4 regions of the Cytobacillus solani genome follow, and region 3 is predicted to be linked to each of the others. Evidence: riboswitches for the same ligand, from Rfam matches in the RefSeq annotation. Region 3 holds a riboswitch; each other region holds the start of a gene.

Region 1 (8,146 bases), 420 kb from region 3:
GTCTTGGAGTGACCTCATTACTTGAAAGTAAATAATCGAGCAGAGTAAGAATCAGTAATGGGGCGATCATCATTAGGGCAAGCGCTCTTTTGTCACGTATCATTTGCTGGAAAATTCGCTTCACTAACGCTAATACTCTCATCCCTTTTTCCCTCCAGCTTTTAAGAATACTTCTTCTAGACTAGTAATGTTGTAATGTTCCTTTAACTCTGCTGGTGTCCCACTCGTGAGTATTTCCCCGTCCCTTACCATCGCGAGACGGTCACACTTTTCTGCTTCATCCATTACATGTGTTGTTACCAAAATCGTTTTTCCAGATGCCTTCAACCGGCGGATTTCTTTCCATATAGACTGTCTTAACTCAGGATCAATACCAACAGTAGGTTCGTCTAATATAAGTACTTGTGGGTCTTGAATTAAAGCAACAGCGAGGGATAATCGCCGTTTCATTCCGCCTGAATAATCCTGGATTCTCTTTTTTAGATGCGGAGTTAGATTAACTAAATTTGCTGCATAAGAAATTCTCTCTTTTTGCTCTTGTTTATTTAATTTAAACAGGGAAGCAAAGAAGGCAAGGTTTTCTTCACCCGTTAAATCCGTGTATAGGGCATCGGCTTGTGCCATATAGCCAATTTTCTGCAGCAGGTTTAAGTTTGGAACAGGGGTATCTAATACATGGATATGTCCTTCTGACGGACGGTCCATTCCAACAATCAACTTCACTAAGGTTGTTTTTCCCGAACCTGAAGGGCCGATTAGACCGTATATTTGTCCGGACTCCACCGTTAAACTAATCTTATTTAATACAGCCTTCTTGCCAAAGCTTTTGCAGACATCTTTAATAACAATAGTTGAAGCCATTTGTAAGCCTCCTTTTATAAAAGTGAGTGATTACTCACTTTTATTATAATCAAAACTAATTATAGGTCAATATAAGTTTGTAGGAATTATCATTCATGGCGCCCAAAATCAGGAGGGGAAAGCAAAACGGTAGCCAAGAAGTGTTCATGGCGCTCGAAAATAGGAGAAAAAATAAAACTGGTCGTCATGATCCATTCATGACGACCAAAATCAAAGGTAAAATGGCAAAACGAATTATTATAAGGCATTAGTTTGCTTCTACATGTCTCACTTTCACTCGATATACTTGATATAAAAGCAATGCAACAATCGACAGGATGATTCCAGAATAATAAGGCATCCCAATTGCTACGGAAAAGAGCCACCCGCCTAACGGAGGACCGGCGATTCTGCCGAGTGAATCGAATGAGGACAGAAGTCCGGTTGTGCTTCCATGTCCTGTTGTTGATTGTTTCGTTAACAGGGAGGAGACACTTGGGCGGATGAAGCCATTACCGATTCCAAATATCGTTAAATAAAGAGCGGCAGTTGCAAAATTATTAATGAATAGAATAAGGATAAATCCGATTGCCGAAATAATAATACCAAGCTGAATAACAAAGCCTTCGCCAAGCTTTTTAGTCAATCTTCCAACTAATCCGCCTTGTACAATCGCTGAGGCGAAGCCCATAATCATAAAAATATAGCCGAGCTTCACAGCACCTAATCCCGCCTTTTCAGAAGCGAAGTAAGCAAAGGTTGCTTCAAGGCCTGATAAGGATAAAGAAACGAACAACTGAAGGATAAACAGAATGGAAACAGGGCCATTGAAAGCCTTAAGTATGGATGTTTTCTTGCTTGTTTTACTCTTTCTATGTTCAGGTGTTAATGATTCTTTTAAAATACCCATAACAAAGAAAAATGTGAGTAAAGAGGAGGCGCCTGCGATATAGAAAGGAATATGTAAGCTTGCCTCAGAGAAGATTCCGCCTATTGCTGGACCAAAAATAAATCCAAGTCCTGTTGCAGCTCCGATGATCCCCATCCCTTTTCCGCGATCCTCTTCTGAAGTAATATCTGCCACATAAGCCATAACAGTTGGCATATTAGCAGAAGACAAGATCCCTCCAAGAATCCGGGCTACAAAAAGCATCCAAAGCTGTGTGGATACTGCCATTAATAAGAAAGAAAGAGAAAGCCCGAAGATTCCAATCATGATGACTGGTTTTCTGCCGATTCGATCAGAAACTCGACCCCACATTGGTGCAAAGAGAAGCTGCATAAGAGAATAAACAGCCATTAATAATCCTAATTCAGTTGGTGTGGCACCAATTTCTTCCGCATAAAATGGCATGACAGGAATGATAATGCCAAAGCCCACCATGACAAGGAACATGATAGCAAACAAGATAGGCAAAGCTTTTTTCGTTTCCAAAATTAAGTTCACTCCAGTTAAATAACTTTTTTCGAATGTCATGAAAATTATACCATTAGCATCATGTTAAATAAAAACGAAGCAAACTTTTTAACGCAAGAAGCAAATAATTGATTTAATTATCTAAAAAATCAGTTAATATATTAATAAATAAAAAAATGATCGGATGATAAAAAGGGGCTGTTAAAAATGAAATATGATGCAATCGTAGTAGGAGCAGGTCTTGCTGGTTTGGTAGCGACAGCTGAGATGGCAGATGCAGGTAAAAAAGTACTGCTAGTAGACCAAGAACCTGAAAGCTCACTTGGGGGGCAAGCATGGTGGTCTTTTGGCGGATTATTTCTTGTTGATTCACCAGAGCAGCGGAGATTAGGCATAAAAGATTCAAAAGAGCTGGCATGGCAGGATTGGTTAGGAACGGCTGGTTTTGACCGAGAGGATGACGAAGATTATTGGGGGAGAAAATGGGCTGAGGCGTATGTTGGTTTTGCAGCAGGGGAGAAGCGTGCATGGCTGTATGATATGGGTGTACGTTTTTTTCCAATTGTCGGCTGGGCCGAAAGGGGCGGTTATCTGGCAGAAGGACATGGGAACTCAGTACCCCGTTTCCATATTGTATGGGGGACAGGTCCAGGTCTAGTGGAACCATTTGAACGACGTGTAAAAGAGCATATGAAGAATGGGTTGGTTGAGTTTCGTCCGCGTCACCGGGTCGACCACCTATTAAATAGTGGTCCTTCAGTAGTTGGAATAAGCGGATCTGTTCTTGTGCCTAGTTCAGCAGCCCGCGGGGAAGCGAGCTCAAGAGAGGTAATCGGTGAGTTTGAATATCGTGCAAAGGCAGTGCTAATTACAAGCGGCGGTATTGGCGGGAATCATGACCTCATCCGCAAAAACTGGCCCAGCCGTCTTGGGAAGCCGCCAAAGAATATGCTGTCAGGTGTGCCTGCACATGTGGATGGCCGGATGCTGTCGATTACAGAAAAAGCAGGAGGTAGAATTGTTAACCGTGATCGCATGTGGCATTACACAGAAGGGATAAAGAATTGGGATCCTATTTGGGATAAGCATGGAATTCGAATTCTCCCAGGGCCATCGTCCATATGGCTGGATGCTAGAGGGAGGCGTTTTTCAGCCCCGAATTTTCCAGGGTTTGATACATTAGGAACTTTAGAGGCGATCCAAAAGACAGGATATAGCTATTCTTGGTTCATATTGACCCAGAGGATTATTGAACGTGAATTTGCCCTTTCTGGTTCAGAGCAAAACCCAGATTTAACAGGGAAAAGTATTAAAAAGGTATTATCTAGAGTTTTGCCTGGTGCTCCTGGTCCTGTCCAAGCATTTATGGATAAAGGAGAGGACTTCGTTATTGCCAATCATTTGTCTGATCTCATTGAAGGGATGAATAAACTAACAGACGAAAATTTGCTGGATTTTGCAGAGATTGAGCGGCAAATTAAGGCAAGAGATCGAGAAATCGATAATAAATTTACGAAGGACCTGCAAATTACTGCTCTTCGAGGTGCCCGCCAATATATAGGGGATAAATTAATTCGTGTAGCAGCTCCACATAAAATCCTTGATCCTAAAAATGGCCCTTTAATTGCTGTTCGGTTAAATATCGTTAGCCGAAAAACTTTAGGGGGGCTACAAACAGATTTATCGGGTCAAGTATTGAATGATGCAGGAGAAGCCATTCCAGGGCTGTATGCGGCAGGAGAGGTTTCTGGCTTTGGCGGAGGAGGAATTCATGGCTATCGCGCATTAGAGGGGACATTTGTCGGTGGGTGTCTTTTCTCTGGGCGGGAAGCTGGCCGCGCCATTGCATCAAAAGTGTGAAAGACAAAATAAGTCTAGTAGAAGTATAAAAAATGGGTTGTGCTGTGCGCACCACCCATTTTCTATTGTTATTTAAATTCAACGCGTGCTTCATAGCCAAGCTGTTGAAAGAAATGACTTAATACCTTTACTGCACTATCCTCTGCTTTCGTTAATAATCCGATATTTTCAGCTTCTTTTATAATCTCAGTCTGTGCTTTTGCAGCAAGGTCATACCCCTCGTCCCATTTCACTTCACTTCTAAACAGGCCTTCCTCAGAGTACGTTTGTACTTTGTCCATGTTAATAGATGGATCTTGGATCAATGCCGCATGCGGAAGAGTTAGTTTAATTTCTTTGTTTTCCTCATCAATTACAAAGTTTTCATCCGTAACTGATTGCAGATCAACACCAGCAAGTACTGTTGCAGGAACAATGAGAAGTACCGTCCTTTTTGTACCGGGGAAATTCACACTGATTTCTTTATTAAATAGTTTATTATCTTCTTCTTTGATCACTGTTGTGACAACAGCCTGTGCGGTAGCTAAGGTTGCCAATTCTTGAACGCCTTCAACAATATTAATTGTTTCGCTTTGGTAGGTGCTGCCAGTAAACAATTTTAAATAGGTAAACGCACCTAAGCTGCCTATTAAAAAAACGATAATAGCAATCAATAAAACTCGTAACTTAAAAGACTTGCCAAATGAGGGAAATGGGATAGAAGATCTTTTTCTCGTTCCCATCGCTATGGATGCTGCTGCTTCTCTGCTTCCAGCAAGGATTTCCTCCTTGGCTGCGCTCGTATCTTTTATATGTGCCATATGGATCCTCCTTGTCGAATATTGAAAATGGGCTATATATTATATACATTCGTTTTCTATGAAAAGTTTCTACTTCATTATAATTTATTTCCTTCCAATTGTGTGGGAAATGAAATAAGTGGCAGTAGAATCAATTTACAGCAAAAGAAATATCCAAAAATTTACCGTTGCATGAATACAAGAAATCATGTAATCTGTTACTTATTCAAATAGATCGTTTATATCTTCTTATCCAGAGAGATGGAGGGACTGGCCCGATGATATCTCGGCAGCGGAACTGTAGGAAACTAGAGTTGCTGTGCCAAATCCAGCAAGCAAATGTGCTTGAGAGATAAGAGGAGTGTTTTATAAATTCGTTTATAAGGCCTCTTCTTGCTGTGGTGAGAAGAGGTCTTTTGTTATGTTCGAAGGAAAATTTTACGGAGGTGCACTTTATGGAACTGGGTAAAAAAGGGAACCCGTGGGCGCTGCTGCCTTTCGTGGTCTTTTTAATATTATTTATTGGAACAGGAATTGTGACGGGAGATTTTTATAAGTTTCCTGTCATTGTTGCCATTGCAATCTCTGGTGCAGTTGCATTAGTAATGAATCGAAAGGAAACGTTCAGTAATAAAGTAGATATTTTCTGCAAAGGGGCAGGAAACTTAAATGTGATGCTTATGGTTATCATTTTCCTCCTAGCAGGAGCGTTTTCAGAAGTGGCTAAGGGGATGGGGGCAGTTGATTCGACAGTAAACTTTGCGCTTTCAGTCATCCCGCAAAACCTATTAATGGTCGGAATATTTATTATTGCCTGCTTTATTTCTCTTTCGATGGGAACATCGATGGGGACGATTGTTGCACTTGCTCCAATTGGAGTTGGAATAAGTGAGCAAACAGATATTTCATTGGCGCTTTCCATGGCGGCCGTTATTGGCGGATCTATGTTTGGTGATAATCTTTCCTTTATATCTGATACAACAATTACTGCTGTTCGTTCACAAAATACACAAATGAAGGATAAATTTAAAGTGAACTTCTGGATTGTCTTACCGGCAGCCATTGTGACATGTGTCATCCTAGGCATTGTGACAATGGGAGAAAATGCCGAAATTACGCAACATTCCTATCACTTAGTAAAAATTCTTCCATATGTTTTAGTCATTATTTTTGCCTTAATTGGGATGAATGTTTTTCTTGTCTTGGCATTAGGAATTGGATTAGCAGGAGTTGTTGGATTGGCGGATGGAAGCTATCAAATGATGCCATTGGTTCAAAAGGTTGGAGAAGGAATGGCTGGAATGTATGAGATTTCCTTTCTAGCTATTTTGATAGCTGGTATGGTAGAGGTAATTAAGCATAATGGCGGGATCGACTTTTTGCTTCATATAGTAACCCGAAATATCAAATCCAAAAAGGGAGCAGAGTTTGGCATTGCTGGACTTGTCGGACTAACTGATTTATCAACTGCCAATAATACGATTTCAATTTTGATTGCGGGACCGCTTGCCAAAAATATTGCCGATCAATATGAAATTGATCCGCGAAAATCGGCTAGTCTCTTAGATATTTTCTCATGCTGTGTACAGGGGTTAATTCCGTATGGAGCACAAATCCTAGTTGCTGCAGGTGTTGCTAGTATTTCACCAGTAAGCATTCTGCCTTTCTCTTATTATCCGATTCTAATAGGAGTTTGTGGTGTAGCAGCCATACTCATTGGCTATCCAAATTTTAAAAAAGAAAAAAGCGTTTGATATGTTATACTATTCTGAAAAGGGGGTAGTATAATGGAGAAAAAAGTAGTAAATGCTGTTCAAGATATTTATCCGGATGATTTTGCTTGGTGCTATGGCTGCGGCCGTCTGAATGAGGATGGGCATCATTTTCGCACAGGCTGGCAAGGGGAACAAACAATGACAGTCTATACACCAGAAAAAGAACATAAGGCCATTCCTGGCTTTGTTTATGGCGGATTAATTGCTTCACTCATTGACTGCCATGGAACAGGTTCTGCTTCATTAGCGCTCCATCGTAAAAATGGACATGAAGTAGGGGATGGTGCTGAGCCACCGCGTTTTGTTACAGCATCCTTGAAGGTTGACTTTGTGAAGCCAACTCCAGATGGTGTGCCATTAACAGCGATAGGGACAGTGACAGAAATCCATCCGAAGAAGTGGAAGGTCGATGTAGAGGTTTTTGCTAATGATGCGGTATGTGCTCGTGGAGAAGTGGTTGCTGTAGTTATGCCAAGTTCATTTAAAAAACAAGATTAATAATAGAGAGAGTATAAAAATCTAAAGGCTGTCTAAAAAGTCACTCATTCATGAACTTTTTAGACAGCCTATTTTTGCAAACAACTTATAATAAAGGTAATAATATTTCTACTCTCGTTCCATTGGAAGAGCTATCAATGTGTAGATTTCCTTTATGCTCTTCAATAATATTTTTACATATCATTAAGCCTAATCCTGTTCCTTGTTCTTTTGTTGTAAAAAAGGGTTCTCCAATTTTACTTAATAGGTGTTCTGGTATGCCGCTGCCCTGATCAATGATTTGTATCATAATCGTATCTGTGTGATGCTTACGGATTTCGATTGTTATTCTTCCGCCCTTTTCCATTGCTTCAATTGCATTTTTTAGGAAGTTGATAAACACTTGTTTTAATTGATTCTCATTGCACTTGATGAGCGGTAAGTTCGGTTCGATGCTTTTGATTAATTCAATGCTATTTAAATTGGATTGTGTTTTTAATAGTGTAATGACATGATTGATAATAACTTCTATATTCTTTCGTTCATATTTGATTTGCTGTGGTCTTGCAAGTACTAATAGCTCATTAAGAATGGTTTCAATTCGATTGATCTCTGAACTGATCACATCAAAATACATCTTATTGCCTTTCAGATCCTTCTCCATCATTTGAAAAAAACCTTTAATGGCGGTTAAAGGGTTTCTAACTTCATGAGCAATGCCCGCGGCTAATTGCCCGGCAATGGTAAGCTTTTCAGAATTAATGATTAAATCCTGCGTTTGTTTTCGTTCACTAATATCTCTCATTATGACATGAACCGCTGGATTGTCCTGGTAAATGGTAGGGATTGTTTTCAGTTCCACATCAATTACTTTCCCATCCATTCGAATAAATCGTTTTTCGATGGGTCCGATTGAACCATTATGCATATCACGCTGTTTTAAGCGTTGGTGGTCATCGGGGTGAACAAAATCATAGATGGGTCGTCCAACAATGTCA
Region 2 (8,146 bases), 1.9 Mb from region 3:
TTAGGTTATCTGCTAAATCAATAGCCATTTTTCCTGTGGAGAGAACAAGCCGAGTTACTTTATCCGTATTTTGACCTAAACCAGGCTGCTCAATAACTGATTGAAAATCGCCCTCACTCAGCTCATGTCCGCTAGAAGCAACGAGCGGATGACGTAATAGACTCTTCGGTGCCATAATGACAAGCGGACGAACCTCTTCACGTTTCAGAATCGCTGCCTGTCTACGTAAAATATGAAAATATTGTGCAGCCGAAGTCAAGTTAGCTACAGTCCAGTTATTTTCAGCGGCTAGTGTTAAGAATCTTTCTAAGCGTGCACTTGAGTGCTCAGGACCTTGTCCTTCATAACCATGTGGCAACAGCATGACAAGCCCGGATTTTTGTCCCCATTTTGCTCTGCCCGCAGCGATGAATTGATCGAATATCACCTGTGCAGAGTTAGCAAAATCTCCAAATTGTGCTTCCCATAAAACGAGCGTTTCAGGTGCAAATACATTATAACCATATTCAAAGCCAAGAACAGCTGCTTCTGATAATGGACTATTATGAACGGCAAAGGAAGCCTTCGCCGATGATAATAAATGAAGTGGCGAATAGGATTTACCTGTGCTGCTGTCATGTAAAACAATATTTCGGTGGGCAAATGTGCCTCGTTCAGAATCTTGACCTGTCAGGCGGATAGGAGTTCCATCATGGAGAATGGATGCAAATGCTAAAGTTTCCGCATGACCCCAATCTATCTTCTTTTCTCCGTCAAGAGCGCTCATTCTACGGTTTAGAATTTTGTCTAGCTTATTGAAAACAGTAAACTTTTCAGGCCATGTTAACAGCTCTTGGTTAATTTCCTTAAGTTTTTCAAAAGGAACAGCTGTTTTGAGTTTTGGCAGGCCTTTTTCTACCGTTTCAGGCGGATTTAATTCTTCTGTTTCTTTTTTCGTTGCTGGTACTTTTTCATATGCAGCTTTCAGTTTTACTAATACGTCTTCTTCTATTTTGTCAGCTGTATCTTTGTTTATGATTAACTGATTTACTAGTTTCTTTCCATACAGTTCTTTTACCGTTGGCTGTTCATTAATGATTTTATACATTAATGGATTCGTTGCCATTGGCTCGTCCATTTCATTATGCCCAAAGCGGCGATAACCGATAAGATCAATTAAGAAGTCTTTCTGAAACTTTTCACGGTATTCACTAGCAAATCTTGCTGCAGCTATACAGCTTTCCGGATCATCTGCGTTCACATGCAAGATCGGAATCTCAAACCCTTTTGCGAGATCACTCGCATATCTAGTAGAACGTGAATCACGTGATTCTGTTGTAAAGCCGATTGTATTATTTGCAATGATATGGAGGGAGCCTCCAGTATTATATCCCTTCAACTGACCTAAGTTTAAAGTTTCTGCTACAATCCCTTGACCAGGGAATGCGGCATCCCCATGGATAATTATAGACATTGCCGAGTTTAAATTCTCAATTGGATAGCCTTTTGTTGATCGATTATCCTGTGCTGCTCGTGTAAATCCCTCGACAACAGAACCGACAAATTCAAGATGACTTGGGTTATTTGCCAATGTCAAACGTGTCACTGTCGTATTTTCGTCTTTAATTTGTTTATCAAGTCCAAGATGATATTTCACATCTCCTGTCCAGCCATAGCTAATCCCAATTGAACCTTCAGAAGGTACAAGCTCTTTATTTGGAGCATGCTGAAATTCAGCGAAAATCATTTCATACGGCTTCCCAAGCACATGGGCAAGCACATTTAAGCGCCCGCGGTGAGCCATGCCGATATTAATGGTTTTTGCCCCTTTTGATACAGATTCTGCAACTATTTCATCAAGTAAAGGCACCATTGAATCAAGCCCTTCAATTGAAAACCGTTTTTGACCGACAAATGTGCGATGAAGAAATTTTTCGAATTCTTCTACTTCAGTCAATCTTTTTAGAATCTTAGTTTTTTCTTCTTTTTGCAATTTCAGCTTTAAGCTGCCTGATTCAACTTTTCGGCGCAGCCAGTTCTTTTCATTTGCGTCATATACATGGTGAAATTCAAATGCAATTGTACCCATATACATGCTTTTTAAGTATTCAATCGCATCATACGCATTCTTTAGCGGAATTGGCGCATCTTTACAGATGACTCCAGCAGGGATTGCATACAAATCCTCTTCTATTAACCCGTAATGTGATAGCTCAAAAAGCATTTTTTCAGGTTCATGGTCATTTAATGGATAAATGTTTGCGGCAAGATGGCCGTATGTGCGAATATTATCTGCCAGACGTATAGCAGACAATGTTTTTTCTAATTGCGGAACAGTTTGATTAACACCACTAATTTCCGTCTTCCCTGTACGATTTTCTACAACTGGAGATCCTGTTGTTTCAAAGTACGCTCTCATTTCAGGATCAACAGACTCAGGGTTTTCTAAATATGCTTCATATAGTTCAATGACATAGCCAAGGTTCGGGCCATGAAAGCCTTCAGCAAAAGGCTTTTCGCCATTCAATGGCTTTTTCATGGAAAATGACCTCCATAACTGAATTTGTATTAAATGCATAATAAACTATTTATCCACTTTTTAACATTAAATGATAATTATTAGAATAATAATATTTTTCAGAGGATAAATCGTTTTCAAAGCCATTCTACCACGTAAAACCCTGTTGTTCAAAGGTTTTTAATATGAAAATAGTGAAAAATATTTTTTTTATCTATTCCAAGGAAAAACTTATTCTAAAAAAGTGTTTATGATCCTTATAAATAAATGTTAAATGGTGCAATTAATTTTTTAATCACTTCCTTTTTCGAAAAATATATAGAAGAATAGATAGTTTACATAATAATATTATTGTACCTTTACACATTTTTTTAAAATCCATTGACTTTTATTATAAGAATGTTGTAAAGTTTGAAATAATTAAATAATGATTTCTTATCAAGAGAGGTCGAGGGTAAGGCCCGTAGACACCTCAGCAACCATTAATCTATGAGATTAATAAGGTGCTAATTCCTGCAAGTTTTATAACTTGAAAGATAAGAAGAACGGCTAATTATTGATTATGAAAAAGTCTTCTTCTTAAAGAAGGCTTTTTTTTATTTTTATAGACAAAAGGAGTGTAAATAATGCATAAGCTCGACACAATCCTTGCCCAAATTGGCAATCGCAGCGAATTAGATACAGGAACAGTTAATCCACCCGTTTACTTTTCTACAGCCTATCGGCATGAAGGAATTGGACAATCAACCGGATATGATTACATCCGTACCGGAAATCCAACACGCCAATTGCTTGAAAAGGCAATTGCTGAGCTTGAAGAAGGCGACCAAGGATTTGCGTGTAGTTCAGGAATGTCAGCTATTCTAACCGTCCTCTCCCTCTTTCAATCTGGCGATGAATTTATCGTTTCAAAGGATTTATATGGTGGTACTTATCGGCTTTTTGAACAGGGCTGTAAGCAATGGGGATTACGATGTAAATATGTTCAAACTTTTTCTGCTGAAGTCCTGGAAAAAGAAATTACTGAACGAACAAAGGCCATTTTTATCGAGACACCAACGAACCCCTTAATGGAGCAAACCAATATCGAAGAGGTTGCTTATTTTGTGAAAAGGCATCAGCTTCTGCTGATTGTTGATAACACGTTTTTCACCCCCCTTTTACAGCAGCCCTTAAAACTAGGAGCAGATATTGTTATCCACAGTGCAACAAAATATTTAGGCGGCCATAATGATGTATTGGCAGGGCTTATCGTAGCTAAGGGCAAGGAAATCTGTGAAGCATTAGCTGCTAATCATAATGCTACAGGTGCGGTATTAAGTCCGTTTGACTCTTGGCTGCTTATACGTGGAATGAAAACACTATCTTTAAGAATGGAACGTCATGAAAGAAATGCAAAGGAAATTTTCAGATTTTTATTTGAACATGATGCCGTTACCGATGTACTTTATCCAGGACGAGGCGGAATGATTTCATTCCGAATCAAAGATGAAGGATGGGTAAATCCGTTTTTACAAACTCTTCGCCTCATTACTTTTGCAGAAAGTCTTGGTGGAGTAGAAAGCTTTATAACATACCCTGCAACTCAGACACATGCTGATATTCCAGAACATATCCGGTTTGAAACAGGTGTATGCAATCGATTACTGCGTTTTTCGGTCGGAATTGAGCATGTAGAAGATTTAATAAATGATTTAGAGCAGGCTTTTGCTAAAGCTCGGACGGAGGGTATGCAATGTGTGAGATAGAGTCATGGAGTTTTCAGACGAAGCTTCTTCATAATAGTCAAAAAATTGATCATCTAACTGGTGCAGTCAGTGTTCCAATTCATCATGCATCTACCTTCCATCAGTATGATATCGATTCATTTGGAAAGTATGACTATAGCCGAAGCTTAAATCCAACGAGAGAAGCATTGGAAACGGTTATAGCTGATATGGAGGAAGGAACTAGAGGCTTTGCATTTTCTTCAGGAATGGCTGCAATTTCAACTGCATTCCTTTTATTGTCAAAGGGAGATCATGTAGTAATTACAGAGGATGTATACGGCGGAACATACCGCTTTGTAACTGAAGTGCTTTCAAGATATGGAATTAACCATACTTTTGTTGATATGACTGATTTAGATAATGTTAAGCAAGCTATTCGTCCAAATACAAAGGTCTTTTACGTTGAAACTCCATCCAATCCACTGTTGAAAGTAACGGATATTAAAGCAATCAGCTCGATCGCTAAGTCTCATGGGGCTTTAACCTTCGTTGATAACACCTTCCTAACACCAGCATTACAAAAGCCATTAACTTTAGGAGCAGATGTAGTACTGCATAGTGCAACAAAGTTTTTATCTGGGCATAGTGATGTTGTTGCTGGTCTTACTGTAGTAAAGGACCCAGTTCTTGCAGATAAAATCGGATTTTTGCAAAATTCATTTGGAGCAGTGCTTGGTGTACAGGATGCTTGGCTCGTTCTACGCGGAATCAAAACGTTACATGTGAGACTTGCTCAATCTATCCAATCGGCCAAACAAATCGCCCAAGCCCTTAAGGAAAATCCAGCCATCAAAAATGTTTACTATCCTGGCCTGGAGGACCATCCACACTATGTTTTACAAGGCAGGCAAGCAAAAGATGCTGGTGCTGTCCTCTCATTTGAACTTGAAAATGAAAGTATATTAAGAGATTTTGTTTCAAAGGTGAAAATTCCTGTGTTTGCTGTGAGTCTTGGTGCTGTGGAATCCATCCTTTCCTATCCTGCAAAAATGTCCCATTCAGCCATGCCCCTTCATGAACGTGAAAAACGAGGAATTAGTAATAGTCTCCTTCGCCTTTCTGTTGGTTTGGAGAACTCAGAGGATTTATTAAGGGACTTTAAGACAGCACTATCTGCAAGTAGTTTCGAAGAAAAAGTATTTCATAGAGGAGGATGAAAATGAGTTTACTTGAAAGAATGAAAAATGAAATCCTCATTGCTGATGGAGCAATGGGTACCCTTCTCTATTCTTATGGGACAGATTGCTGCTTTGAAGAATTAAATATATCCCAAGCGGAACAAATCCAGCAAATTCATAAAGCATATATCCATGCGGGTGCAAACCTCATTCAAACAAATTCCTATGCTGCCAACTATATTAAGCTGCAAAGATATGGCCTTGAGGATAATGTAAAGGAAATCAATACTGCCGCAGTCCGAAATGCCCGAAAAGCTGCTGGAAAAGACAGCTATGTAGTTGGGACGATTGGCGGAATCCGAGGAATGAAGCCAAATATGGTTTTTCTTGAGGAGATAAAAAGAAGTTTTCGGGAGCAGCTCTATTGTCTCCTTCTTGAAGGGGTAGATGGTATATTACTTGAAACGTATTATGACATTGAAGAACTGGAAAATGTACTCCAAATTGTTCGGAAAGAAACTGAATTACCTATTATTGCCCAGGTTTCCCTTCATGAAGTCGGTGTTCTTCAGGATCAAACACCGATTTCAAAAGCTATCGAACGTCTCGAGAATCTTGGTGCAGATGTTGTTGGGTTAAATTGCCGTCTTGGCCCCCATCATATGCTAGTAACATTAGAGGATATTCCCCTTCCTAGCCGAGCCTATTTATCGGCTTATCCAAATGCAAGTATCCCAGCTTATACGGATGGGAAATTTCATTATGAAGGAGACCCAAATTATTTCAGACAATCTGCAAAAGCTTTTCGAAATCAAGGTGTTCGATTAATTGGCGGATGCTGCGGTACAACGCCTGATCATATTCAAGCCTTTGCATCTGAACTCAAGGGCCTCCCTCCAATTTCAGAAAAATTAATTAAGAAACGTGAGCAGATACGTATTTCTGATGGAAATATACCTGTAAGAGAATATACTCCTTTAGAGGAAATCGTAAAAATGAGATCATCTGTTATTGTCGAACTTGATCCCCCTAAGCACCTTAATACAGCAAAATTTTTCGAGGGTGTGAAGGCTTTTAAGGAAATTGGAATTGATGCCATAACTCTTGCTGATAATTCACTAGCAACGCCAAGAATTTGTAATTCAGCACTAGGATATCGGGTTAAAAAGGAAATGGGCATGCGTCCATTGGTACACATTACATGCAGAGACAGGAATATTATTGGTCTTCAATCTCATTTGATGGGACTTCACACATTAGGACTATATGATGTATTGGCGTTAACCGGTGATCCGGCAAGAGTCGGTGATTTTCCTGGGGCTTCTTCCGTATACGATTTATCATCATTTGAGTTAATTCAGATGATTAAACAATTTAATGAAGGGATTTCTGTCTCAGGAAAACATTTACAGGAACAATCGGTTTTTTCTGTTGGTGCTGCCTTTAATCCGAATGTTCGATCCATCGAAAAAGCCGTGCAAAGACTGGAAAAGAAAATTACTTATGGGGCAGATTATTTCGTTAGCCAGCCAGTTTTTTCGTTGGAAAAATTATTGGAAATCCATGGAGCGGTCAAACACTTAAAAAAGCCCATATACATTGGGATTATGCCATTAACAGGGAGTAAAAATACAGAGTTTCTTCATAATGAGGTACCAGGAATAAAAATATCAGAAGAAATACGCAGCCGTATGGCCAATCTAAAGGATGACCCAGTCCATGCAGCTCGTGAAGGAGTAGCAATTGCGAAATCTTTAATCGATGCAGCATGTGAACTTTTTAATGGAATTTACTTGATAACACCGTTTATGCGTTTTGATCTTACTGCTGAATTAGCATTATATGCACATGAAGTGAGCGCTAAGATTACGAGGAGGAACAAAAATGCAAAAATCAGTATTAACTGAACAACTAGAGAAAAAAATTCTCATTATGGATGGTGCAATGGGTACCATGCTTCAAAATGCTAATTTGTCTGCAGATGATTTTGGCGGTGAGGAATATGAAGGCTGCAATGAGTATTTAACAATTACCCTCCCTTCTCTTATTGAACGGATTCACCTTGAGTACTTACATGCTGGTGCTGACATCATTGAAACAAATACCTTTGGCGCAACAAGTGTTGTTTTAGAAGAATATGGGCTAGCTCACAAGTCTTATGAGCTTAATAAGAAATCTGCTCAGATTGCTAAAAAGGCAGCTGATCAACTATCAACAGATGAATTTCCGAGATTTGTTGCTGGTTCTCTGGGACCAACAACAAAAACATTAAGTGTTACAGGTGGTACGACATTTGAAACACTAATTCAATCTTATGAGGAGCAAGCACTAGGGTTAATTGATGGAAATGTTGACCTTCTTCTACTTGAAACGAGTCAGGATATGCTGAATGTAAAAGCAGGATTCATTGGCATTCAAAACGCTTTCAAAAAAACGGGTAAACAATTGCCGCTTATTATATCTGGAACGATTGAACCGATGGGGACCACACTTGCTGGACAATCGATTGAAGCTTTTTACATCTCACTAGAACATATGAAGCCATTGGCTGTTGGATTAAACTGTGCAACAGGCCCTGAATTCATGCAGGATCATATACGATCCTTATCAAGTCTTGCATCTACAGCAATTAGCTGTTATCCGAATGCAGGACTGCCTGATGAGGAAGGGCAATACCATGAAACCCCTGAGACGTTAGCACAAAAGCTAGGAGGCTTTGCTTCGGAAGGCTGGCTGAATATTGTCGGGGGCTGCTGTGGAAC
Region 3 (8,146 bases):
ATTCTATTTCCGGTGTCTTTGTACCAATTGTTGTAGGAATTGCTGTCATCACATTTTTCGTGTGGTACTTGTTTGTTGCACCAGATGACTTTGCAGAAGCACTCGAGAAATTAATTGCCGTCCTTGTTATTGCATGTCCATGTGCACTCGGTCTTGCTACACCAACATCTATTATGGCAGGATCTGGCCGGGCTGCAGAATATGGTGTTCTTTTTAAAGGTGGAGAGCATCTTGAAATGACGCATCGAATTAATACAGTGATTTTAGACAAAACAGGTACAATCACAAATGGAGCACCAGTATTAACGGATGTCATCACAAAACTAGAAGAAGCGGAATTTTTAACATTAGTCGGTTCAGCAGAAAAGCAATCTGAACACCCGCTTGCACAGGCAATCGTTGAAGGAATTCAGGAGAAAAACATCACTCTTACCCACCCTAGTGCGTTTGAGGCAATCCCAGGCTACGGAATTAAAGCCCTCGTTGATGGGAAAGAAGTGCTAGCCGGCACACGACGTTTAATGAAAAAATTCAATATTGAAATAGAACATGTGTCAGACGATATGCTTACTATTGAAAAGCAAGGAAAAACAGCGATGTTAGTAGCAATCGATGGTGCATTCGCAGGAATTGTTGCTGTTGCCGATACAATAAAAGAAACATCAACCGAAGCCATTAGCCGTTTAAAGGATTTGGGACTTGAAGTAATTATGATTACAGGCGACAACGAGCAAACGGCACAAGCGATTGCGAAGCTTGCTGGGGTCGACCGTGTAATCGCAGAGGTTCTCCCTGAAGGAAAAGCAGAAGAAGTGAAGAAGCTTCAGCAGCAAGGGAAGAAAGTCGCAATGGTAGGAGACGGAATTAACGATGCACCAGCGTTAGCAGTGGCTGATATTGGAATGGCAATCGGAACAGGAACGGACGTTGCGATGGAAGCAGCTGATATCACCTTAATTAGAGGCGATTTAAACAGCATTGCCGATGCCATCTTTATGAGTAAGAAAACGATCCGCAATATTAAGCAGAATCTATTCTGGGCCTTTGGCTACAACACGCTTGGCATTCCGATTGCAGCTCTAGGATTTCTGGCACCATGGCTTGCGGGAGCAGCAATGGCCTTCAGTTCAGTTTCTGTTGTCCTCAATGCCCTTCGTCTACAACGAGTAAAATTATAAGGGAGAGATTCATATGAAAAAATGGGCGCTTTCAGCAATCGTTTATCTGTTAATTGTCGTAGGCGGATACTACTCCTATACGGCGATTGCTGGATCACCAGCTGATGATCCAGGTCATTCTGATACGGAGCAGCATGAAAAATAAGATGAAATAGGGTTTTCATTTGGAGATAAGGAATAGATGGTTTAAAAAGATCCCCACGGCTGCTCTAAACAGCTGTGGGGATCTTTTTTAATTAGGTTTTATCCTAAGTCTGAAAATAAAAATAATTAAGTTTTTAATGATTTACACGACAGATAGAACACTCTATAATCAAAGGAATGGCGTTTAACAAATAAAGAAAGTGAGGGGTAATGAAGGAAAGTATATGTTGTTCTAAGACTTCTACAGCATTGGCTCTATGATAAAAGAAGCAGGGGTGAGAGAGCAGTGAAAATAGCCTATTTCCAGCTGGCATTATCAATGGCTTTTGTAGGCGCAAATGTTGCGGTTGGCAAAATAATTGTTGAGGATGTCCCGATCTTTCTTTTTTCCGAAACAAGATTCCTGATTGCTTTACTTTTTTTAGTTCCAATGATGTTGATCAGCCGGCCGCAAGCGGTGAAGTTGCAGAAAAGTCACTGGGGCTATTTAATTTTGCAGTCATTTTTTGGTGTTTTCTTGTTTAGTGTTCTCATGCTTTATGGGGTACGTTTTACATCTGCTACAGCTGCAGGAATTATTACGAGTACCGTTCCGGCGATAATCGCTCTTCTGTCATTTTTCTTTTTAAGAGAAAGAATGTCTGCTCCACAGGCTATTTCTATTTGTCTTGCAGTCTTAGGGATATCAATTATTACCTTTCAGACGAACTCATCAACTTTAGAAAGCCCCTTATTTTTACTTGGAAATGTACTTGTCTTTGGTGCCGTTATTTCAGAAGCCTTGTTTACCATATTTGCCAAAAAGCTATCAGCTGTGTTGACGCCGATTCAAATGGCTACAGGAGTGAACATCATAGGCTTTATTTTCTTTCTTCCTTTTTCGATAAAGGAAGCGATCACTTTCAATTTCATAGATTTAGAACCGACTGTATACTTGCTTATCGTTTATTATGCAATCACTGCCAGTGTGCTTTCATTCGTTCTTTGGTATAAAGGAGTTGCAAAGGTAAGCGCTAATATAGCGGGAATCTTTACAGGGTTTATTCCAATAACGGCAACATTGGTAGGCATTGGTTTATTAAAAGAACCTTTTGGTCTGAATCAACTGATTGGAATCATGTGTGTGTTAGGAGCAATATATCTTGGAACAAGAGGAACAGAAACAAAGGAAATGGATCAATCCTCTCAACATTCAAAAACGTATCATTGATCATTGCATTCATAAATTTCGAAAAAGTAGTTGACTTTTTATTTTATTGAATGTAAAGTATATTTCAAGTTAACCAAATCGAATATGTGAAGTACTTCTTATCAAGAGAGGTTGAGGGACTGGCCCTACGACACCTCGGCAACGGACTTATTGTACCGTGCCAATTCCAGCAAGCATGTCTTGATAGATAAGAAGAGGCGCAAACGTTGAATTCTGTCCTCTTCTTTTTAAGAAGAGGTTTTTTGTTGTAAACAACAAAGGAGGAATTCGAGTTTTTTTGTGTAATAATCATAGTTTTCGCATTGGAATAATAAAAATAAAATATACATTCTTATCGAGAGAGGCAGAGGGACTGGCCCGATGAAGCCTCGGCAGCGGATTCCATTTTGGAATCTATGCCAAATCCAGCAAGCGAAAAGCTTGAGAGATAAGAAGAGACCCCCTGCCCTTTATTTGTGAATAAAGGAATGCCCTCTTCTTGTTTTCAGGAAGAGGGATTTTTATTTCCTTTTTTTCATAAAGGACTGGGGCACGCAATTAAAAAGGATCAAAAGTTTGCCTGCACACCCACAGGCAATTCCAAGTATAAAGGTGTCAGTCACCGGAAGGAGAGAACAAAATGATTGAATTTCAAAATTTGAAAAAGGTGTATACCAGCGGCGGACAGCAGGTTGCGGCACTGAATGGAATTGATTTAACAATCAATAAAGGGGAGATTTTCGGTGTAATCGGGTTTAGCGGAGCGGGAAAAAGCTCGCTTATCCGCTGTGTCAATTGGCTCGAGCAGCCTACATCTGGCCGTGTGATTGTGGATGGATATGATCTGACAGCTTTATCAGCAAAGGAAATCCGTGAGGTAAAAAGAAATATCGGGATGGTCTTTCAGCATTTCAATCTCCTAAACTCAAAAACGGTGTTTGCGAATGTGGCCATGCCATTAATTCTAGCAAAGGTGCCAAAAGAGGAAATGAAGAAAAGAGTGAATGAGCTATTAGAGTTTGTAGGTTTGTCAGACAAAGCGAATAATTATCCAGATCAGCTATCAGGCGGGCAGAAGCAGCGGATCGGTATTGCAAGGGCACTCGCTACAAAGCCTTCGATTCTCTTATGTGATGAGGCAACTTCTGCACTTGATCCGCAAACAACAAGCTCGATCCTGGAGCTGTTGAAAAAAATAAATCGAGAATATAACATTACGATTCTCATTATCACCCATGAGATGGCAGTCATCCGAGAAATTTGTGATCGGGTTGCAGTTATTGAAGCGGGGAAGATCATTGAGGAAGGGACTGTTTTCAATGTCTTTTCGTCACCGAAAACAGAGACGGCAAGAAACTTTGTCAGCTCTGTCATGAATGACCAAATTCCTGATTCCATTAAAGAGATTGTTGAGAAAAATGAAGGACTTCAAAAGATTTTCCGAATCAATTTTATCGGCAATTCAGCAGGCCAGCCGCTGCTCTCACAGCTGGCGAAGAAGTTTGACATTCACATCAATGTTCTTTTTGGAAATATTACCGAGCTGCAAGGCACGCCTTTCGGGAATTTGATCGTTGAATTTCAAGGGGCAGAGAGTGAAATCAACCGGGCATTAATGTTTATCAGCCAAGAGAAAGTAACAGTAAAGGAAGTGAAAGCACATGCTAGTTAATTCAGACCAAATTATTGAAGCGCTTATTGAAACAATTCAGATGGTGGCATTTTCTCTATTATTCTCAGCTGTTCTCGGTCTGCCGCTAGGGATTCTTCTTGTCGTAACAAGAAAGGGGCATCTGCTGGAAAATCTGCCAGTTTTCAATGTAATCAACGGAATTATTAATATTTTCCGCTCAGTGCCATTCATTATTCTAATGGTGGCAATCATTCCGGTAACAAGATTGATTGTAGGCACATCGATTGGAACAGCGGCAGCAGTCGTTCCACTCGTATTTTACGCTGGTCCATATATTGCCAGATTAATAGAAAATTCCTTGCTTGAAGTAGACCCAGGTGTCCTTGAAGCAGCTCAGGCGATGGGAGCAACACCGGCGCAAATCATTTTCAAATTTCTCATCCCAGAGGCGCTTAGCTCTTTAGTATTAGCCTTTACGATTGCAACAATTGGTTTAGTAGGAGCTTCTGCAATGGCTGGAGCTGTTGGCGGGGGAGGACTTGGTGATTTAGCTATTACATATGGCTATCAGCGGTTCGACACAATGGTTATGCTGATCACAGTAGGTATTTTAGTCGTAATGGTTCAAGGGCTGCAAACCTTTGGCAATATATTATCAAAAAGAATTCGCAGACGATAATCAGGAGGATGACAACAATGAAAAAGTTATTTTTAGCATTCATTATTTTAACACTGGCCGTTTTTAGTACAGCGTGCTCAAGCGAAACAAGCGGAAAAGAAAAAACCGTAAAAGTGAAGATTGGTGTAAGCGGATCAGATAACCGCATTTGGGACTTCGTAGCAGAAAAGGCAGCAAAGGAAGGCATTGAAGTAGAAATAATCAGTTTCTCTGACTATGTACAGCCGAACATTGCCCTAGCTGAAGGCGAGCTTGATGCCAATGCATTCCAAACCGTTGCGTACTTTGACTCTTTTATAAAGGAACATAATTTAGATTTAGTGCCAATTGCCACGACAGTTCTTGCACCAATGGGAATTTATTCTGAAAAATATAAGTCTATTGATGAAATTCCTGAGGGAGGAAAAATAGCGGTACCAAATGATGTATCCAATATGGGAAGAGCGCTGCTTCTTCTTCAAGAAGCTGGCCTGATTAAGCTGACAGACGATTACGATGGCAACGGATCATTAGATAAAATCGTTGAAAATCCTAAAAATCTTGAAATTGTCGAAATGGTTGCAGCACAAACACCGCGTGTTCTCCCAGATGTAGCAGCTTCCGTCATTAATAACGGAATTGCAGTTGACGCAGGATTCAATCCAACGAAGGACTCCATTTACCATGAGAGTGCTACCGCTACTCCATATGTCAATATCATTGCCACACGAGCAGAAGACAAGGACAAGAAACATCTAAAGAGATTGGCTGAGCTTTATCAAGAGGATGATGTAGCTGAATTTATCGAAAAAGAATACAAAGGAAATTCCATTCCAACATTTATTCCGTTAAGCGATATTGGCTGGTAATGGATTTAAATAAAAAACATTAGGGAGGAAATAATCATGTCAACACCATTAAAAACAATCGATGAGTTAAAAATAGCAATTAACGAGAATGTGGAAAGCAATAAGGAGCTTTATATTTCAGCTAGTCATCAAATTCATGCAAAGCCTGAAATCGGAAATGAAGAGTATTTTGCTTCAGGACTGCTGATTGACATTCTTGAGAAAGAAGGATTTGAGGTGGAAAAGGCAGTAGCTGGACACCATACTTCTTTCCTTGCTCGTAAAAAATCCTTCTTAGAAGGACCGGCTATCGCATTTCTAGCTGAGTATGATGCGCTACCTGGTCTTGGTCATGCATGTGGCCATAACATCATTGGAACAACGAGTGTTGGAGCTGCGATCGCATTAAGCAAGGCATTAGATGAAACTGGAGGAGAGGTTGTTGTATTAGGGACTCCTGCCGAAGAAGGTGGTCCAAATGGAAGTGCAAAAGGAAGCTTTGTAAAGCATGGGCTATTAGAAGGGATTGATGCCGCATTAATGATCCATCCATCTAATCAAACAAGGCTGACGAGCACATCACTAGCTGTCGATCCGCTTGACTTTGAGTTTATTGGCAAGCCAGCACATGCAGCAGCTGCTCCACACGAAGGCATTAATGCACTTGATGCGGTTATCCAGCTATTCAATGGAGTCAATGCGTTACGTCAACAGTTAAAGGATGATGTCCGCATTCATGGGATTATTACAGACGGCGGAGACGCGCCGAATATTATTCCTGAATATGCGAAAGCAAGATTCTTTATCCGTGCAGCAACAAGAGCACATTTAAATGAAGTAACAAAGAAGGTAAAGGCTATTGCTGAAGGTGCAGCACTAGCGACGGGTGCTACGCTTAATATCATCGCTTTCCAAAATGAAGTTGATAATCTTCTATTAAATAGGAAGTTTGATGAAGTATTTCATCGCATCATCGAGGAATTAGGGGAAACAGTTATTTTAGATGATAAGGATGGCATTGGTTCAACAGATGCTGGAAACATCAGTCAAGTAGTACCGACAATCCACCCGTATATTAAAATTGGTGCAGATGATCTCGTTGGTCATACAGTTCCGTTTAGAGAGGCAGCTGCTTCTAAAAAGGGAGATGAAGCATTAATTACTGGAGCGAAGGCACTTGCTTTAACTGGACTGGAATTAATAATCAACTCTGAATTATTAACAGCGATCAAAGACGAATTTAATGAAAGAAAAGCTGCTGAGGACAAATAGGGGTATTTTGAGAACAAGCTCATTAGAGAGGTCTAAGAGATAAAATCGATAGGAGCTGTCTCATGGTATTGAAGAGAAAAAGAGGCCACGTATAAAGAGTATGGAGCCCGATTTTTTAAAAAAGAGGAAAAAGAAGTCACATAAGAAGCATGCATCCTGATTTTTCAAGAAAAAAGGATCTTTCGATTGGACAGAATCCCCCAAAAAGCGAAAGAAATCGTCTCATAGAAGGATTCTATAAGATCAACTCTGATTTAAACCCAAACAGAAAATCCAAAGAAACAGAGGGTGTCCCGATAGTAAATTCAGGACACCCTTCTTCAGTACATAGAAAAACAGTTCCATTTAAGTAACCACTACACTAAAACGATGCACAAAAAATACACTACTACATTTTTACCATAACAAGTTATTTTCGCATCTGCTCTTGTGCCATGCGTACAAGCTCTTTTACCATGTTTCCGCCAATTTCGCCGCCGACTTTTCCTGCTTCTTTTGAAGTTAGACTGCCGTTATACCCCTTTTGAAGCGGAACACCAACTTCATTTGCTACCCCATATTTCACATGATCGGGATTATCTTGGTCAATAGGGTATCCTTTGTTTTTCATTACTTGATTTTTTAACTGATCCAACGCTCCCCGTGATTCTGGAACGAGCGGACGCCGCTTTCTTCTAGCCATCGTAAGTATGCCTCCCTGAAATGTTATATGATTATCATGTGGTGAAAGGTATAGAATCATTCGGTTAAATCGGTGGTGTATGTTACCAAAATAAGCTATTCTATTGGTAGGTGAAATTAGTAAAAGAAGGTGTAATGATTGGGATTAAAATTTTTATCGGCCCTGCTGATTCCAGGTTTGCTAGTAGTGCTGTTTACAAGGGTAGCATATAATCATGTGATTGGCCTTGTCCTGACGGTAGCATTAATTGCAGCTTCTGTTTATAAAGGCTACACAGATTCATTTTGGCTTATTGTCGTTGACGCCTTTTCTTTGACGGTTGGATTTTGGTATTCACAGCGGATGAAAAAGAATTTTCAGAGAAAATCCTAGATAAAACATATGGTAGACCTGTCGGCGCTTCTTCGACAGGTTTTTTAATTGGAATAAATGAAACATAAAAGTTAATCAAACGTTTGATTAACTTTGCTTCGACTAAATCCCTCTTGATTCGTGCGAAATAGTAGTCATTTAGCTTAATTAAAGCTCATATTTCTTGGGAA
Region 4 (8,146 bases), 480 kb from region 3:
TGCAGATAGAGTTACCTTGTTTCATAAAGGGCATGAACATATTCTTACCAGTATTCCAGAATCTCACCATGGAAAAATAAAAGCAGCTATTTTTAATTTAGGCTACCTGCCTGGAGGGGACAAATCGATTGTTACAACTCCTTCGACAACAATCTCTGCCATAAAGCAGCTGCTTGAAATTATGGCTCCTGAGAGCATCATTGTGCTTGTCATTTACCATGGACATCAAGAAGGAGCAATAGAAAGAGATGCACTTCTTCCATTTGTGAAACATTTGGATCAAAAGGCTGCTCATGTATTGCAGTATCAATTTATTAATCAGGAGAACAATCCACCATTTATTATTGCGATTGAAAAACGGTAATAGAATCAAAAAACCTGCAAAATTTTTGCAGGTTTTTTAACGTAATAACACTCTCTTAAAAGAGGCAGGAATCCAATTTTGCATGGCACGATATACCCTTCCGTTCCAGTAGAAGAAATAGCTAATTCCTCCACCCGTTTTTATCATGCTCCTTGCAAGTTTCTTGACATTCTTTTGTTTTCTTACTTTTTTATCTGATAAATAAATACCGAGCAGACCACGATTAATTAACTGATGAAACCGTTTATGCGGAAGCTGCTCCGTATGCTTGTCCGCTTCAATGACAAAATGTTTTAACCGATTAAATAGCTTTTCCTCGTTCTCATAATAAAAACAAAAGTTTAAATCCCCGCCTGCAAGATCTTCTTCCTGATCAATGAAATAATCCAAAAGAATATGCAGACCCTGTATGTAAGGAAAATAGCCATTGCGGATATTTTCAGCATACCCTATTTCAAAGTCATCCCTCATTGCATACGAAATGAGGCAGAAGATTCCTAATGTGGATCCAGAACACGCAGAAAACTCATACCATTCCATTTCAGGAATTCTACCTTTACATTGTTGAAACCATTCTTGCAAGCGTGGAACCCGCTCATCAACTTTCACATGCTTGTGGATTTGCAAATCACAATAATACCGACATAACTCGAACAGATAATTCTTAATTTCTTTATAGTCTCGAACTTCTGAAAGTACATTCCTGCAGGTAGCTGCAAGGTCAGCTAAGTAGTTGCCATCCTCCTGCTCCATGCGAAAGCGATAGTAATTCTTCGGTTTTGCATCAAGAGTTAGTGCATCCATCATAGACTCATGAAGAGCCGAAAAATCTTCCGCATTGAGAGATGTGCTGCGGTCACATAAATTATCTAAGTAATCGCTAATTGTTTGGTACGCAACAATAAACTTAATGGCTAATGGAAATTTTTCTTTTGCCATTAATGCCATAATCGAACCGCCCTCACAATGAAAGGTTTTATGTTCAATGCTTGCCAATGCCTGCTTCCTTAACTCCTGATCTGGAATCTCCTCAGCTCTTTCTTTCCAATAGTTTAATTCCTTATGAACTAATGGCAAGACCCTTCGATAGACTTTAGACATTAAACTAATTGGCATGGAAGGAACGCTCATAAATTCACTCCTTAAAGAAATATGCAAGCGGCTTCAGAACAATCAAAAACTGATTGTTCTTGCGATCATTACACTAAGTAGGGGTCCTTAGTGCTCACCCCCGACAAGCACAAGTCAAACTGGCATTGTTCTTTGACCTCCTTGCCAGATTGGCTTGTGACCTCGAGGTCGATAAAAGCGTGACGTTACCCAATAAGCTTTCCTTTTGGTCAGTTTGATATGCCGCTGCCGAAGTTCTCCTTATCCTATCGCATTGTCGACACTAGTATATCCTGTATGCCAGCGATAGGATGCTTGCGCTAGACAATTTCTTCTTAATTCTCAATATAACCAATTGCCTTTAATTGACTGGAAACAAAATCCTTTGCATATTCAAATACATCTTCCCGGTCAGACTCATTAAATATTTCATGATAAAATTTAGGCCATTCTTTATACCGCTTTTCGGAAAAAGGGGCAAGATTAAACCATTCGCTCACTGTTTTCTTATTGACAATCAAGTCATCCCCACCCTGCATAACAAGCAGCGGAACATCTTGTATCTTTTCAAGCTTTTCAAATCCTAGTTTAATCGCATTCAGTAGTTCTCGATACCATCTAACAGACACTTTCTTTACATACAAAGCATCATTCGCATCCGCATCACGAACATCCTGATTGCTCGTTGCCATATCTACAGTAAGTCCCGAATCCATTCTTAAGCTTGGAATAATCAGATTAAGCCCGATCGAAAGAATATCAATCAACTTAGAAGGTTTTTTAATTAATCCAAGACATGGAGAAGACAGGATCACTCCAGCTAGATTCATTTTTTCCTCCTGAAGCAGGCGAATGGAAATTAATCCACCCATACTATGACCAAAAAGGAAAACAGGTAAATCAAACTGATAGGCTGTTTGAATCCAATCCTTCACTTCGGAAAGATACTCATCAAATGATTCGATATGGCCCCTGCTTGATCTTGTTGTCATCCCTTGGCCAGGAAGATCTCCCATAATGACATGAAAACCTGATAATCGCCATTTTTCTATAAGCCACCCATAGCGGCGATGATGCTCCATCGCACCATGAACCATTACAATGACCGCTTTAGCCTCTCCTTCAGCTTCCCATTTCCACATCATATTTCCTCCTAAACCTTATGTTGAAGCGAAAAACCATTCTTTCTAAATTATAGCTTAGAAACCGGAATTCATCACATTTTATCCCGTTATTTTTCATTTAAATCATTTTTTTCAGCAATTTGAGTTTACAAGTTCCTTTTTGTCTCATCTACCTATGTTAGAATAAATTGTAAATACGAATATAAGGGGCGTTACAAATGATTTATCCTTATAAAGATAAAATGCCGAAAATTGCTGATTCTGCATTTATTGCTGATTTCACAACAATTACTGGAGATGTAGAGATAGGAGAAAATTCAAGTGTCTGGTTTAATACTGTTATTAGAGGCGATGTGGCTCCTACAATTATTGGAAAAAAGGTAAATATTCAAGACAATTCTGTCCTCCATCAAAGCCCAAACAATCCATTAATTCTTGAAGATGAAGTAACTATCGGTCACCAAGTTATTCTTCATAGCTGCATTATTCGGAAAAAAGCTCTCATTGGGATGGGCTCTATTGTACTAGATCAAGCTGAAATTGGCGAAGGGGCATTTATCGGGGCAGGGAGCCTTGTTCCTCAAGGAAAGAAAATCCCACCGAACACACTTGCGTTTGGCAGACCTGCAAAAGTGATTCGTGAATTAACACAAGAAGATATAAAGGAAATGGAACGCATAAGCAGAGAATATGCCGAAAAGGGGCATTATTACAAAGCTCTTCAAAAATAAATGGCATATAATGATTTAATATTTCCTATTTTAATTATAATTATGTATATCGTCATCAAGGGGGTTCCTATTCTCTTTTTTTCGACTGGATTTTCCTATATTTGGATATTCCAGGTTCCATTCTATATTCTGCATCCTTTTCAACCTTTATTTGATATTTCAGGTTTCAAAACACACAAAAAAACAGGAACCGCAAAATGCAGTTCCTGTTTTCTATATTATTTTGTTGCTTCTGCTCGTAAAGCTTCTGCTTTATCCGTACGTTCCCAAGGAAGGTCCACATCTGTACGGCCAAAGTGGCCATATGCAGCTGTTTGCTTATAAATAGGGCGACGTAGGTTAAGCATATTGATAATACCAGCTGGACGAAGGTCAAAATGTTTGCGAACAAGATCAACCAATACATCCTCGCTAACTTTTCCAGTACCAAATGTATCGACAGAAATGGAAACTGGCTGCGCAACGCCAATTGCATAAGCTAGCTGAACTTCTACTTTATCTGCTAATTCTGCGGCTACAATATTTTTCGCCACATAACGCGCAGCATAAGCAGCTGAACGGTCAACCTTTGTAGGATCCTTACCAGAGAATGCACCACCGCCATGGCGAGCATATCCGCCGTAAGTATCAACAATAATTTTACGACCAGTTAAACCAGCATCCCCTTGAGGTCCGCCAATAACGAAACGGCCTGTTGGGTTAATAAAATACTTTGTATTTTCATCAATTAGCTCTTTCGGAACAACGGGGTTAATCACATGCTCCTTCAGATTACGTTGAATTTGCTCAAGGCTAATCTCAGGGTGGTGCTGAGTTGAAATAACAATCGTATCAATACGAACAGGTTTGTTATTTTCATCATATTCTACTGTTACTTGCGTTTTACCATCTGGACGGAGGTACGGAAGAATATCTTCTTTACGCACTTCTGTTAAACGACGGGATAATTTATGTGCTAATGAAATTGGCAGCGGCATAAGCTCTTTTGTTTCGTTACAAGCATAACCAAACATCAAGCCTTGATCTCCTGCACCGATTGCTTCGATTTCTTCATCACTCATTGAACCTTCACGTGCTTCAAGTGCTTGGTCAACACCCATCGCAATATCCGCAGATTGCTCATCAATCGATGTTAATACCGCACAAGTTTCCGCATCGAAACCGTATTTTGCACGTGTATAGCCAATCTCTTTCACCGTTTCACGTACAATCTTCGGAATATCTACATACGTAGAAGTAGTAATTTCACCAGCTACCAGAACGAGACCTGTTGTTACAGAAGTTTCTGCAGCAACACGTGCATTCGCATCCTTTGCTAAAATGGCATCCAAAATCGCATCAGAAATTTGATCACAAATTTTATCCGGATGGCCTTCAGTAACTGATTCAGAAGTAAACAAACGACGCTTTGTTGACATCTGGATTCCTCCTTATTTATATAATAGGCAAGATTACTTAGCAGAAAGCAACCTTAGGTTGATACGGAACTCATTCCCTAAGTAGTATGAAATAAACAGGGAGTTTTTATTAATATGCCCCTTTAACACTTAAACACAGTCATATTAAAAAACTCAAAAAACCAAAAGCCGTCCATCAAATTTGCATTATAAAAACTTTGCTTATCGCCAAGTTGTTATGGCGAAAGCCTTCGTTTTTATTATACTTTAATCCATAATTAAAAGTTCATAAAGTACAAAAAAACCTTTTCATATGTGAAAAGGTTGAAAACAAATCGATTCGCGCCTTTCACTCTTATCGTTCAAGGCCCTAAGTCCTTGCGTCAGGTTAGCACCTTTGCTAAAAAAAATCTTTAACAGGTTGCTGGGCTTCATTGGGCCTGTCCCTCCGCCAGCTCGGGATAAGAGAGTATCCGTTCAAGGTAAAATCATAACGTATAAAATGAATTCATGTCAATAACTATCTGTATAAAATTCTTGTTTTTTCATTAATAACCTATACTATAATGAACAACTTCCATCTTCACATTTTCCTTTTAAAAATTTGTGGCGATTTTTTGCAATCCATTGATACACTGGATTTCCAATTAAATAGGAAAATGGGATATATAAAAAAGCTCCTAAAAGGTAGAACATAGGGAGACGAAGAAACAAATATCTTATTGCGTAAAAGCCTTTTAACACATGACCATTGGATGTAATAATATGAAGTTCTTTTCGCAAACTAGCTTTATCAAACGAAAGTGGATGTTCATTTTTTTCATATTCCTGTAATGAAACCCATTCGATTTGACGAAACCAGTCAAGCTTACAAAAAATTCGCTTAGATTCCTTGCATAACGAGCATGTTCCATCGTATAATGCAGTCGATTTCATAAGATCATCCCATTTATGTTTTGTTATTACGATTTTAACATATATGGAAGGAGTTCTTCCTGTTTTTTCAAGTGTCCTTCTTACATTGGCTTAAAACCAATTGTGACATTTTTATTAATTTAAAGAAAAATTTCTTAATAGTATAGATTAATCATCTAAATGTGTTATACTAATTAGGAGATGTAATCACTTTCAAAAATAATCCTGGATAAAGGAAGGTATTCATCAGATGAATTCTGTTAGCATTCCAAATAAATTGATTGATTTACTAAAAGGTAATAATATTCAAATTCAATTGTCTGTCCCTCAGCTTGTTGAAAAGGTATTGAACCGTAATGAAGGATCACTGACATCAACTGGAGCTGTTGCTGCAACAACTGGCAAATATACAGGCCGTTCGCCTAAAGATAAGTATATTGTGAAAGAAGCTTCAACATTAGATACAGTTGATTGGGGAAGTGTGAACCAGCCAATTTCTGAAGAAGTATTCTCTAATTTATATAATAAAGTGTTAAGCTACTTACAAGAAAAAGACGAAGTGTTTGTTTTTAAAGGATTTGCAGGCGCTGATAAAAAACATAGACTGCCAATCCAAGTCATTAACGAGTACGCTTGGCATAACTTATTTGCACATCAGCTATTCATTCGCCCTACAGATGAAGAATTATTGGATCACCAAGCAGAATTCACAGTTATATCCGCACCAAACTTTAAAGCGGACCCTGCTGTTGATGGAACTGCATCTGAAACCTTTATTATTGTTTCTTTTGAAAAACGTACGGTATTAATTGGCGGAACTGAATATGCTGGTGAAATCAAGAAATCAATATTCTCTATCATGAATTATCTGCTTCCAGAAAACGGAATTCTCCCTATGCATTGTTCTGCTAACGTTGGACTTGAAGGGGATGTTGCTCTGTTCTTCGGTCTTTCTGGAACTGGAAAAACAACTTTATCAGCAGATCCAAATCGTCGTTTAATCGGTGATGATGAACACGGATGGTCTCCAAACGGTGTTTTCAATATTGAAGGTGGATGCTATGCGAAATGCATCAACCTTACTCGTGAGAAAGAACCACAAATTTTTGATGCAATCCGTTTTGGTGCAGTGCTAGAAAACGTAGTTATTAATAGCGAGAGCCGAGTGGCCGACTATGATGACAACACATTAACTGAAAATACTCGTGCTGCCTACCCAATCCAAGCGATTGATAATATTGTAGATCCAAGTATTGCTGGACACCCTAATACGATTATATTTTTAACGGCTGATGCCTTTGGCGTCCTTCCTCCTATCTCTAAATTAACGAAAGAGCAAGCAATGTACCATTTCCTTAGCGGTTATACATCTAAGCTTGCTGGTACAGAGCGTGGAGTGACTTCACCAGAAGCAACCTTCTCTACATGCTTTGGTTCACCATTCTTGCCTCGTGCAGCGACTGAATATGCTGAAATGCTTGGTAAGAAAATCGATGAGCATAATGCAAAGGTATACCTTGTGAATACAGGCTGGACTGGCGGCGAATATGGGGTTGGAAATCGTATGAAGCTTCCATATACTCGTGCAATGGTTCAATCTGCTCTAGAAGGCGAATTGAACAATGTAGAAACCATTAAGGATGAAATTTTTGGCCTAGAAATTCCACTGCATGTACCTGGTGTACCAGATGAAGTGCTCCAGCCAAACAAAACTTGGGACAATCAAGCAGCCTATGAAGTAAAAGCGAAAGAACTTGCAGCTAAGTTCCGTGAAAACTTCAAGAAGTTCTCAAACGTTCCATCTGAAATTGAAGAAAAAGGCGGTCCAACCGCTTAATATACTCTATATATCGATGTTGTAAATTCAGCTTCATTCCCCGAAAAAAGGAATTGCCTTAAATGGCAATTCCTTTTTCAACTTCTTACTGCTTCTTCATCCAATTCGTTAAATCCTGGACGACCTTTCGATTAATTGCGGGTGGAAAGTAATGAGTAAATCCTTGAAAATACCAGCTTTCTACTTTTTTGTTTAGTGCCTTTAATCTTTTCTCTAAACGATAGGCATGTTCGGCTGAGACATTTTCATCTTTTTCCCCATGGATTATTAATACGGGAGACTGTAGCCTCTCTATTTGAAAAAGTGGCGTTCGATACTCGTACCGCTCCGGAAACTTCGTTGGTGTCCCACCGATCACCCTTTTCATCATTCGTCGTAAATCCTCTCTCTCTGCATATGTTAGAAACATATCACTGACTCCGCCCCAGGTCACCATTGACTTTGCCTCAGGAAATTGAATGGCTGTCAATAGTGCCATGACACCGCCTCTAGAAAAGCCAAAAATATGTGCACCTTTTACCCTTGGATGAGATTGCAAAAGTCTAAAAGCTGAAAAGGCATCCTCTCGATCATCGCCAGCAAAATCCTCGTTGCCTTCCCCTTCTTGATTTCCCCGGTAAAATGGCGCAAAGACAATAAAACCCTCTGAAGCAAACTGAACAATACGT

What was found. A riboswitch is a leader RNA that binds a small molecule or an ion and turns the genes downstream of it on or off. The one in region 3 is predicted to bind S-adenosylmethionine.
Region 1: it holds a riboswitch for S-adenosylmethionine, as region 3 does, so the genes downstream of both, FI644_RS10615 (Na+/H+ antiporter NhaC family protein) here and FI644_RS12465 (methionine ABC transporter ATP-binding protein) in region 3, are expected to answer to the same signal.
Region 2: it holds a riboswitch for S-adenosylmethionine, as region 3 does, so the genes downstream of both, FI644_RS21940 (methionine biosynthesis PLP-dependent protein) here and FI644_RS12465 (methionine ABC transporter ATP-binding protein) in region 3, are expected to answer to the same signal.
Region 4: it holds a riboswitch for S-adenosylmethionine, as region 3 does, so the genes downstream of both, metK (methionine adenosyltransferase) here and FI644_RS12465 (methionine ABC transporter ATP-binding protein) in region 3, are expected to answer to the same signal.

What each region holds. Positions count from the first base shown of each region.
Region 1 is NZ_CP041305.1:2,068,982-2,077,127, forward strand. Features, by position in the region: gene FI644_RS10590 (ABC transporter permease) at 1-142, opposite strand, end outside; gene FI644_RS10595 (ABC transporter ATP-binding protein) at 139-861, opposite strand; gene FI644_RS10600 (MFS transporter) at 1,109-2,275, opposite strand; gene FI644_RS10605 (FAD-binding dehydrogenase) at 2,465-4,117, shown strand; gene FI644_RS10610 (DUF4230 domain-containing protein) at 4,186-4,917, opposite strand; SAM riboswitch class I at 5,143-5,255, shown strand; gene FI644_RS10615 (Na+/H+ antiporter NhaC family protein) at 5,352-6,650, shown strand; gene FI644_RS10620 (PaaI family thioesterase) at 6,684-7,169, shown strand; gene FI644_RS10625 (PAS domain-containing sensor histidine kinase) at 7,255-8,146, opposite strand, start outside.
Region 2 is NZ_CP041305.1:4,364,533-4,372,678, reverse strand. Features, by position in the region: gene FI644_RS21945 (2-oxoglutarate dehydrogenase E1 component) at 1-2,518, opposite strand, end outside; SAM riboswitch class I at 2,930-3,040, shown strand; gene FI644_RS21940 (methionine biosynthesis PLP-dependent protein) at 3,124-4,245, shown strand; gene metC (cystathionine beta-lyase) at 4,233-5,423, shown strand; gene FI644_RS21930 (bifunctional homocysteine S-methyltransferase/methylenetetrahydrofolate reductase) at 5,426-7,291, shown strand; gene metH (methionine synthase) at 7,269-8,146, shown strand, end outside.
Region 3 is NZ_CP041305.1:2,490,695-2,498,840, forward strand. Features, by position in the region: gene FI644_RS12455 (heavy metal translocating P-type ATPase) at 1-1,178, shown strand, start outside; gene FI644_RS27135 (hypothetical protein) at 1,192-1,323, shown strand; gene FI644_RS12460 (DMT family transporter) at 1,609-2,532, shown strand; SAM riboswitch class I at 2,628-2,726, shown strand; SAM riboswitch class I at 2,861-2,966, shown strand; gene FI644_RS12465 (methionine ABC transporter ATP-binding protein) at 3,152-4,183, shown strand; gene FI644_RS12470 (methionine ABC transporter permease) at 4,173-4,823, shown strand; gene FI644_RS12475 (MetQ/NlpA family ABC transporter substrate-binding protein) at 4,841-5,671, shown strand; gene FI644_RS12480 (M20 family metallopeptidase) at 5,708-6,922, shown strand; gene FI644_RS12485 (alpha/beta-type small acid-soluble spore protein) at 7,332-7,604, opposite strand; gene FI644_RS12490 (CsbA family protein) at 7,743-7,976, shown strand.
Region 4 is NZ_CP041305.1:2,968,880-2,977,025, reverse strand. Features, by position in the region: gene mnmM (tRNA 5-(aminomethyl)-2-thiouridylate-methyltransferase MnmM) at 1-364, shown strand, start outside; gene tbcS (tetraprenyl-beta-curcumene synthase) at 401-1,495, opposite strand; gene FI644_RS14955 (alpha/beta hydrolase) at 1,810-2,616, opposite strand; gene FI644_RS14950 (gamma carbonic anhydrase) at 2,817-3,329, shown strand; gene metK (methionine adenosyltransferase) at 3,548-4,747, opposite strand; SAM riboswitch class I at 5,079-5,194, opposite strand; gene FI644_RS14940 (thiol-disulfide oxidoreductase DCC family protein) at 5,288-5,662, opposite strand; gene pckA (phosphoenolpyruvate carboxykinase (ATP)) at 5,892-7,478, shown strand; gene FI644_RS14930 (alpha/beta hydrolase family protein) at 7,564-8,146, opposite strand, start outside.